DNA from 2 places in the Geodermatophilus sp. SYSU D01119 genome. Region 2 is predicted to be linked to the other one. Evidence: riboswitches for the same ligand, from Rfam matches in the RefSeq annotation. Region 2 holds a riboswitch; the other holds the start of a gene.
The links. Region 2 has a riboswitch for cyclic di-AMP ahead of ACI79X_RS16110 (C40 family peptidase). Riboswitches for the same ligand answer to the same signal wherever they lie in the genome.
Positions count from the first base shown of each region.

Region 1 (3,540 bases), on a different contig from region 2:
CGCCACCGCCGACGACGTCCTCGCCGGCACGCCGTGCCTCGGGCAGGCGTTGCTGGAGCGGCGGGTTCCGGCCGACTGCCGCCGTCGCCCCGACGAGCAGGCCGGCGACGCCGTCGTCCGGATCGGGCTGCGGCTCGACGGCGAGGTGCTCGCCGTCCAGGGCCCGCCCGGCAGCGGCAAGACAAGGGCGGCGTCGATGCTCATCCGCGCGCTGCTCGACGCTGGCAAGAAGGTCGGCGTCACGGCCACCTCGCACGCGGTCATCGGCAACGTGCTGTCGGCGGTCGACCGGCCCGCGCTGCAGAAGTGCGACGAGCACCAGGCGTGCGGCGCCCCCGGCGTCGAGTGGTCGAAGGACGGCAAGGACGTCGCCCGGCGGCTCGTCGACGGCGACGTGCGGCTGGTCGGCGGGACGGCGTGGTTCTGGACGCAGCCCGACCTCGCCGAGGCCGTCGACGTGCTCGTCGTCGACGAGGCGGGGCAGTTCTCGCTGGCCAACGCCGTGGCGGTGGCGCGGGCGGGCAAGTCGCTGGTGCTGCTCGGCGACCCGCAGCAGCTCGCGCAGCCCTCGCAGGGCGTGCACCCGGGCGACTCGGGGCTGTCGGCGCTGGAGCACCTGCTCGAGGGGCACCCGACCGTGCCCGAGGGCCGCGGCATCTTCCTCGACACGACCTACCGGATGCACCCGGCGCTGACGCGGTTCGTGTCGGACCTGGCGTACGAGGGCCGGCTGGAGTCGGCGGCGCTGCGCGAGCGGATCACCGTGCGGCCGGGCGGGCTGGTGTCGGGTAGCGGGCTGGCGGTGCGCTCGGTGGCGCACACGGTGCCGGCGGCCGCGTCGTCCATGGAGGAGGCCGCCGAGGTGGCCTCCGTCTGGCGGTCGCTGCAGGGCGTCGGCTGGGTTGACGCCGAGGGGACAGAGCGGCCGATCGGCCCGGACGACGTGCTCGTCGTCGCGCCGTACAACAACCAGGTGGCGCTGATCCGCTCGCTGCTGCCCGACGGCGCGCGGGTGGGCACTGTCGACCGGTTCCAGGGGCAGGAGGCGCCGGTGGTCGTGTACTCGACGACGTCGACCTCGGCAGACGAGGCGCCGCGCGGGGTGTCGTTCCTGTACGACCTCAACCGGCTCAACGTGGCGGTGTCGCGGGCGAAGGCGCTGGCGGTCGTGGTGATGAGCCCGCTGCTGCTCGACGCGCAGGTGCGGACGCCGGAGCAGCTGCGGCAGGTCAACGCCATGTGCCGGCTGGCCGAGCTGGCCGGTGTCTGACACCGCGGAGCTGGCCGCCCTGCTCGGCGTCGGCGCCGACGTCCTGGTGCGGGCGCTCGGCGACGGCTGGACGGAGGTCGCCGGGCCGCCGCACGAGCGGTGGTTCGTCAGCGGGCACCCGGTGCAGGTGGCCGTCGGCTGGGACGGGTTCGGCTTCACGCTGGCCCGTCCCGAGCCGCGGTGGTCGGGCGACGAGCTGGTGTGGGAGTTCGCGGCCGAGCGCGGCTTCAGCTCCGACGAGGTCGTCTACGAGCGGGCGGTGCTGGCCGAGGCGGCGGAGGAGGTCGCCCGCCGTCGTCGTCGGACCTTCCGCTGGTGCCCGGTGTGCCGCGAGGTCAACGCCCGCGAGCACGTGCACGACAACACCGGCCTGTGCACGCGCTGCGCCGAGCGCCACCTCGGCGTCACCCACTGAGCAGGCCCGGGAAGGGCCAATAGCGCTACGAAGGCCCCTCCACCGGCCCGGCGGCGGCGCCCCGGTCGGCGGGAACCGGGGCGCCGTCGGTCCGTCAGGCGATCCGGCGGGCGCCCTGGTAGCCGGTCATGGAGTCGAGGTCCACGACCGCGACCGGCTTGCCGGCGGTGGACGCGTGCACCATCTGGCCGTTGCCGATGTACATGCCCACGTGCGAGACCGGGCTGTAGAAGAACACCAGGTCACCGGGCTTGAGGTCGGACTTCGCCACCGGGGTGCCGAACGTCGACTGGGCCCGCGAGGTGCGGGGGATCTCCACGCCGGCCGCGCGGTAGGCGAAGCTGGTCAGCCCGGAGCAGTCGAACCGGTCGGGGCCGGTCGCGCCGTACTGGTACATGTCGCCGCGCTGGGCGAGCGCGGTGTCGACGGCCGCCTGGGCGACGCCGTTGGCAGCGGCCACCGGGGCCGCCGCCACGACCCCGCCACCACCGCCGCCGCCTGCGGCAGCCGAGGCCGGGAGGGGCGAGAGCGCGATGCCGGCTCCGGCGATGGCCGCGACGGCGATGCCGCGGAACGAGCGACGGGCGAGGGGCGTGCGTGCAGTCGTCATGGACGACGGTTCTCCTGTTCTCCACGGTCGCCTACCGGGTTAGCTGACGGGTTCGGGCGGGGGAGTCGCCCGGCGCGAGAGGTCGCGCTTCACCCCTGGGACTCGATGGGTCCCCGGTCCGGAGGGCGGCTGGCTGCCGGCGTCCGGTTCGGCGTGGTCCGACGGGTGTCACTCGGGTTCGTGACGAGGGCCCGGCCGGAACCAGGCGGAACGGTAGGGAGGGCCCCGGACCGTCACAACCGCCCGCGGAGGACGCCACGCCCGACCCCTCGCCGCCGACTTGACTCCGGCTCGGGATCCGACACGCCACCGCCACCACGGCCGACGCCGCCGGGACGCCCCGGCACGCCGGGGCCGGACGCGCGGTGACACGCCGCGCCCCGGAAGAAAGGAGGGCGCGGTGCGTCCGAACAGCGCGTCAGCGGCTCCCCACCCTCAGCCGGGGCAGGCCCGCCGGGGACGCCGTGGTTGCCGCGCGCGTTGACGGGGCAACGGGGAGGGGATCGAGAGAGAGGAGCACCCCATGGGCATGATGAGGAACCTCATCGCCTCCGGCGTCGCCGCGAAGGTCGTGCAGGAGCTGAAGAAGCCGCAGAACCAGGCGAAGATCAAGCAGTTCGTCCGCGACTTCCAGGCCAAGCAGCAGAAGAAGGGCGGCTCCGGCCGCGCCTACTGACCGCTGACCCGCTCGCGGCCCCCGTCCCACCTCGGGACGGGGGCCGCGGTGCGTCCGGGGCCGCTGAGACGGCACGTTGCGGTTCCGAGACGGCTCAGTCCCGACGTCCCGGACGGCGCCCCGTCCCCGTGTGACCCTCGCCGGCGTACCCATCGCGGCACCGGCGCCGACCTCCCCGGGAGGCGCTGCCGGCGCGCGTCCGCACGACCACCACGGGGTGTCCGTTGAACCAGTCCTCCGCCCGCCGCCGTCTCGGCGCCCTCCCCGTCCTGCTCGCCGCGGGGCTGCTCCTCGCCGGCTGCGGGGACGACGGCGAGACGGGCCTGCCCGCGCCCACCTCCACCCCGTCGGCCCCGGCGACGTCCTCCGCGGCGGCCCCGACGACGCCGGCACCGACGCCGGCTCCCGAGCCCGCGGTGGCGCCTGCCCCCACGCCGCAGGTGACGCCGCCGCCCGCGCCCGTCGTCGACTTCGCCATGCCCGCCGTCGTGGGCATGACGCTGCAGGACGCCCAGGACCTGATCCAGACCAACGGCGTCTTCCTGAGCCTGTCCCACGACCTGCTCGGC
Region 1 is NZ_JBJGYL010000029.1:29,800-33,339, reverse strand. Features, by position in the region: gene ACI79X_RS19400 (TM0106 family RecB-like putative nuclease) at 1-1,270, shown strand, start outside; gene ACI79X_RS19395 (hypothetical protein) at 1,263-1,685, shown strand; gene ACI79X_RS19390 (C40 family peptidase) at 1,780-2,295, opposite strand; cyclic di-AMP (ydaO/yuaA leader) riboswitch at 2,308-2,459, opposite strand; gene ACI79X_RS19385 (hypothetical protein) at 2,819-2,971, shown strand; gene ACI79X_RS19380 (hypothetical protein) at 3,196-3,540, shown strand, end outside.
Region 1: another riboswitch for cyclic di-AMP. It lies ahead of ACI79X_RS19390 (C40 family peptidase); the one in region 2 lies ahead of ACI79X_RS16110 (C40 family peptidase).

Region 2 (3,540 bases):
CGTCGGGCACCTCCTCGAGCAGCGTGTCGTAGAGGACGACGCGGCGCGTGGAGCCGAAGCCGGACACGTAGGCGTTGAGCGACGTCGTGCGGCGGGAGGCGTCGGCGACGAGGACGTCCTCGACCGGCGTGCCGCTCTCCTCGGCGAGCTCCAGGACGTCGGTGCGCAGCTGCCCGGCCGGCAGCGACGCGAAGCTGTTGAACGCCGGCTCGATCACCACGGGGTAGAGGAAGGAGCCGGCCACCACGAGCGCCGCGGCGCCCGCCGAGGCCCACGCCCACCACGTCCGCGGCGCCCGCCGGGCCAGGGCCACCAGCGCGAGCAGCCCCAGCGCGGTCAGGCCGGCGTCGATGGCGGTGTTCACGGCGACGTCGCGCAGCCACAGCCCCCACGAGCGGGTGGACAGGCCGTAGCGGTGCCGGACCACCTCGCCGTACGCGCTGATCGGCAGCGTGGCCAGCCGTCCGGCGAGCAGCAGGACGACCGTGCCGGCCAGCACGGTCAGCGGCCAGCGGCGGCCGTCCGCGCGGCCGAGCGCGCCGACCAGCCGGCTGCCCAGGCGGGTCAGCCCGAACAGCGCCGAGACGGCGAGGCCGAGCAGGAGGTTGGCCAGCGACGCGGGCCGCAGGTCGGCGGCGAGCGCCTCGGCGCGGCGCACGACCTCGGCGGGCAGCCCGGCGTCGTCGGTGACCGGGGTCGCCCCGCCGGGCGGGGTGGGCAGCACCGTCCACGGCGTGCGCACGGCGACCACGACGACGAACGCCGCCCCGAGCACCCCGGCGACGACGAGGGCGGCGCGGCGGGCGCTCCACCGGCGGGCGGCCGCGGGACCGGTGCGGTCCTCCTGGCGGGCTCCGCTCACCCCGCCGCCCAGCTCACCCGGCCGATCCTAGGCGCGCGCCGCGCCGGGCGGCCCGGCCCCCGGGAGCACCGGACCCCGGACGCAGCGAGGGCCGGCGACCCGGATCGGGTCACCGGCCCTCGCTGGTGGGGTGCTGCCGTCAGGCGATGCGGCGCATGGCGGTGATGCCGCCCATCGAGTCGACCGGCACGACCTTCACCGGCACACCGGAGGTGGACGCGTGCACCATCTGGCCGTTGCCGATGTACATCGAGACGTGGCTGACCGGGCTGTAGTAGAAGATCAGGTCGCCCGGCTGCAGCTGCGACCGCGAGACCGCGGTGCCCATCTGCGACTGCATGCGGCTCGAGTGCGGCAGGCTGATCCCGGCCGCCGCGTAGGCGTACTGGGTCAGGCCCGAGCAGTCGAAGGCGTTCGGCCCGCCGGCGCCCCACACGTAGGGGTCGCCGACCTGCGCCAGCGCGGTCTGCACGGCGGCCTGGGCGGCACCGCTCCCGCCGCCGGCCGCGGCCACCGCCGGAGCGGGCTCGGACGTCGCGGCCTGCGCCGCCGGGGCGCTGGCGCCGGTGCTGCCGCCGGCCGCCGCTGGAGCCGCGGGAGCTGCGGCCTCGCCGGCCTGCTGGGCGGCCAGTGCGGCCTCCTGCTGGGCGGCGGTGAGCGCGGCGAACTGCTCCTGGTAGTCGGCGATGTCGTCCTCGAGCTGCGCCTCCTGGGCGCTGAGGTCGTCGAGGGTGCGCTGCGCGTCGGCCTCGGCGGCGTCGGCGTCGGCCTGGGCCTGCTGGGCCGCGGCGGCGGCCTCACCGACGCGGGCGAGCACGTCGGTGGTGTGGCCGGCGATCTGGTCGAGCGTGGCCAGCGAGCTGACGAACTCGTCGGCGGAGTCGCTGGTCATCAGCAGCTCGAGCCCGGCGAAGGTGTCGTTGCCGCCGGTCCACGCGGTGCGGGCGACCTCGCGGATCTGCCCGTCGAGGGCCTGCAGCTGCACCTGGGCGTCGGCCAGGGCGCGGTCCGCGGCCTCGGCGGCGGCCTGCTGCTGCGTGAGCACCTCGCGGGCCTCGTTCACCTGCTCGGAGACCGCCTCGAGGCGGCGGCCGGCGTCGGCGGCGAGCTCGGCGGCCTGCTCCGGCGTGGTGGCCTGCTCCGGGTCGGCGAGCGCGGCGCCGGGGAGGAGCGTCACGGTCAGCGCGGCGGTGGTGCCGACCAGCGCGACGCGGCCGAGGAGGCGGCGGCGGGAGGGGCGGTGCGGCCCTGCGACACGGGCGGTGGTGCGGGACGCGGACTGTTCTCGGGCATGCCCCAGGGAGGGGCGGGGGGTCGCCACGGGCGGCGGCTCTCCGTTTCTTCCTCAGCAACCGCCTACCGAGTTAGCTGACGGGTTCGGGCTGGGAAGACGTGCCCTATCTCTGGACCCCGGCGGACCGGCGCCCGTGAGAACTCACCCCAGTGCTGCGGTGGGTCCCCGGCTCACCTCGCGCACACCCGGGGGTGGCGTCCGGTGACTCGGCGGTGACCGGCCGAGGTCACCTCGCAGTGGGTGACGACCACCCGGCCGGACGCGGCCACAGTACGGACGTGATGCAGTTGTGACAAACGCGGACCCCGGGAACTGTGAGAACACACACGGTGAGCAGCCGCGCCACTCCGGTGCGTACCCGTCCGCGCTGTCACCTGCGTCTCAGCCGGTGCGGCGGCGCCCGCCCGGACGGGACTCCCCCGCCGGACGGTGACGCAGCGGAGGCACCAGGCCGCCGTCGGCCAGGGCGCGCACGGCGCGGCGCTCGACGTCGTCGAAGTCGACGACCACGCCCGGCCGGGGCGCGCCGGCGTCCGCCGCGGTGCGCGCGGTGGCGGCCGGGACCGGCGGCACCGGCAGCAGCACGGGCTCGGTGCCCAGCTCCGCCGGCGGCGCGCCGAGCAGCACGGTGACGACGCAGTCGGCGCAGCCGGTGCCGCGCAGGGTGCACGAGTCGCAGTCGATGAGCATGGCGGTGTCCCTCCGGTGCCCCGCCGCGCGCCCGGAGGGTGCCGGGCGGCGGGCGGGACGGGTCTCCCTGTCGGTTGCGCCGCACGCTAGGGACGGCCACCGACAGTCCGGGCTCAGCTGCCCGCGTACTCCCAGTGCCAGGGCTCCTCGCGGCCGTTGCCCGGGTCGGCCCAGGTGGGGTGCAGCCAGCCGAAGCGGCCGGCGTTGGCGACCATCCACGCGTACTGCGGGGTGCCGAAGGTGTCGATGCCGCCGCACAGGTCGACCGCGAGGCCCCAGCCGTGGTTGCTGGTGCCCGGCACCGCCGCCAGCGCCGGCTTCTCCCCGTAGAGCCGCACCTGGGAGGCGTAGGTCCGGTAGGAGTCGGTGATGCAGACGGGCCGGCCGAAGGCCGCCGCGTAGGCCGCGCTCATCGCCCGCCAGGCCGCGGCGGCGTCGCAGCGCAGCGCGTGCGAGCCCACGCCGATCGGGCACAGCGCGCTGGGCGGGATCAGCCCGTTGGGGTAGCCGCCCCAGGACCGGGCGCCGTCGAAGCTGGGCGGGTAGACGGTGTTGCCGCACTCGACGCGCAGCGCGCCGCCGGTGGGGGCCGGCGGGACCACCTCCGCGCGCGGGCCGAGGCTCGGCCGGCCGAGGTGCAGCACCTGGTCGGCCGGCAGCCGGCGGACGACGACCGCGCCGGCCCGCCCGTCGG
Region 2 is NZ_JBJGYL010000021.1:25,919-29,458, reverse strand. Features, by position in the region: gene ACI79X_RS16115 (M48 family metalloprotease) at 1-862, opposite strand, end outside; gene ACI79X_RS16110 (C40 family peptidase) at 1,002-2,039, opposite strand; cyclic di-AMP (ydaO/yuaA leader) riboswitch at 2,200-2,378, opposite strand; gene ACI79X_RS16105 (hypothetical protein) at 2,538-2,846, opposite strand; gene ACI79X_RS16100 (NlpC/P60 family protein) at 2,960-3,540, opposite strand, start outside.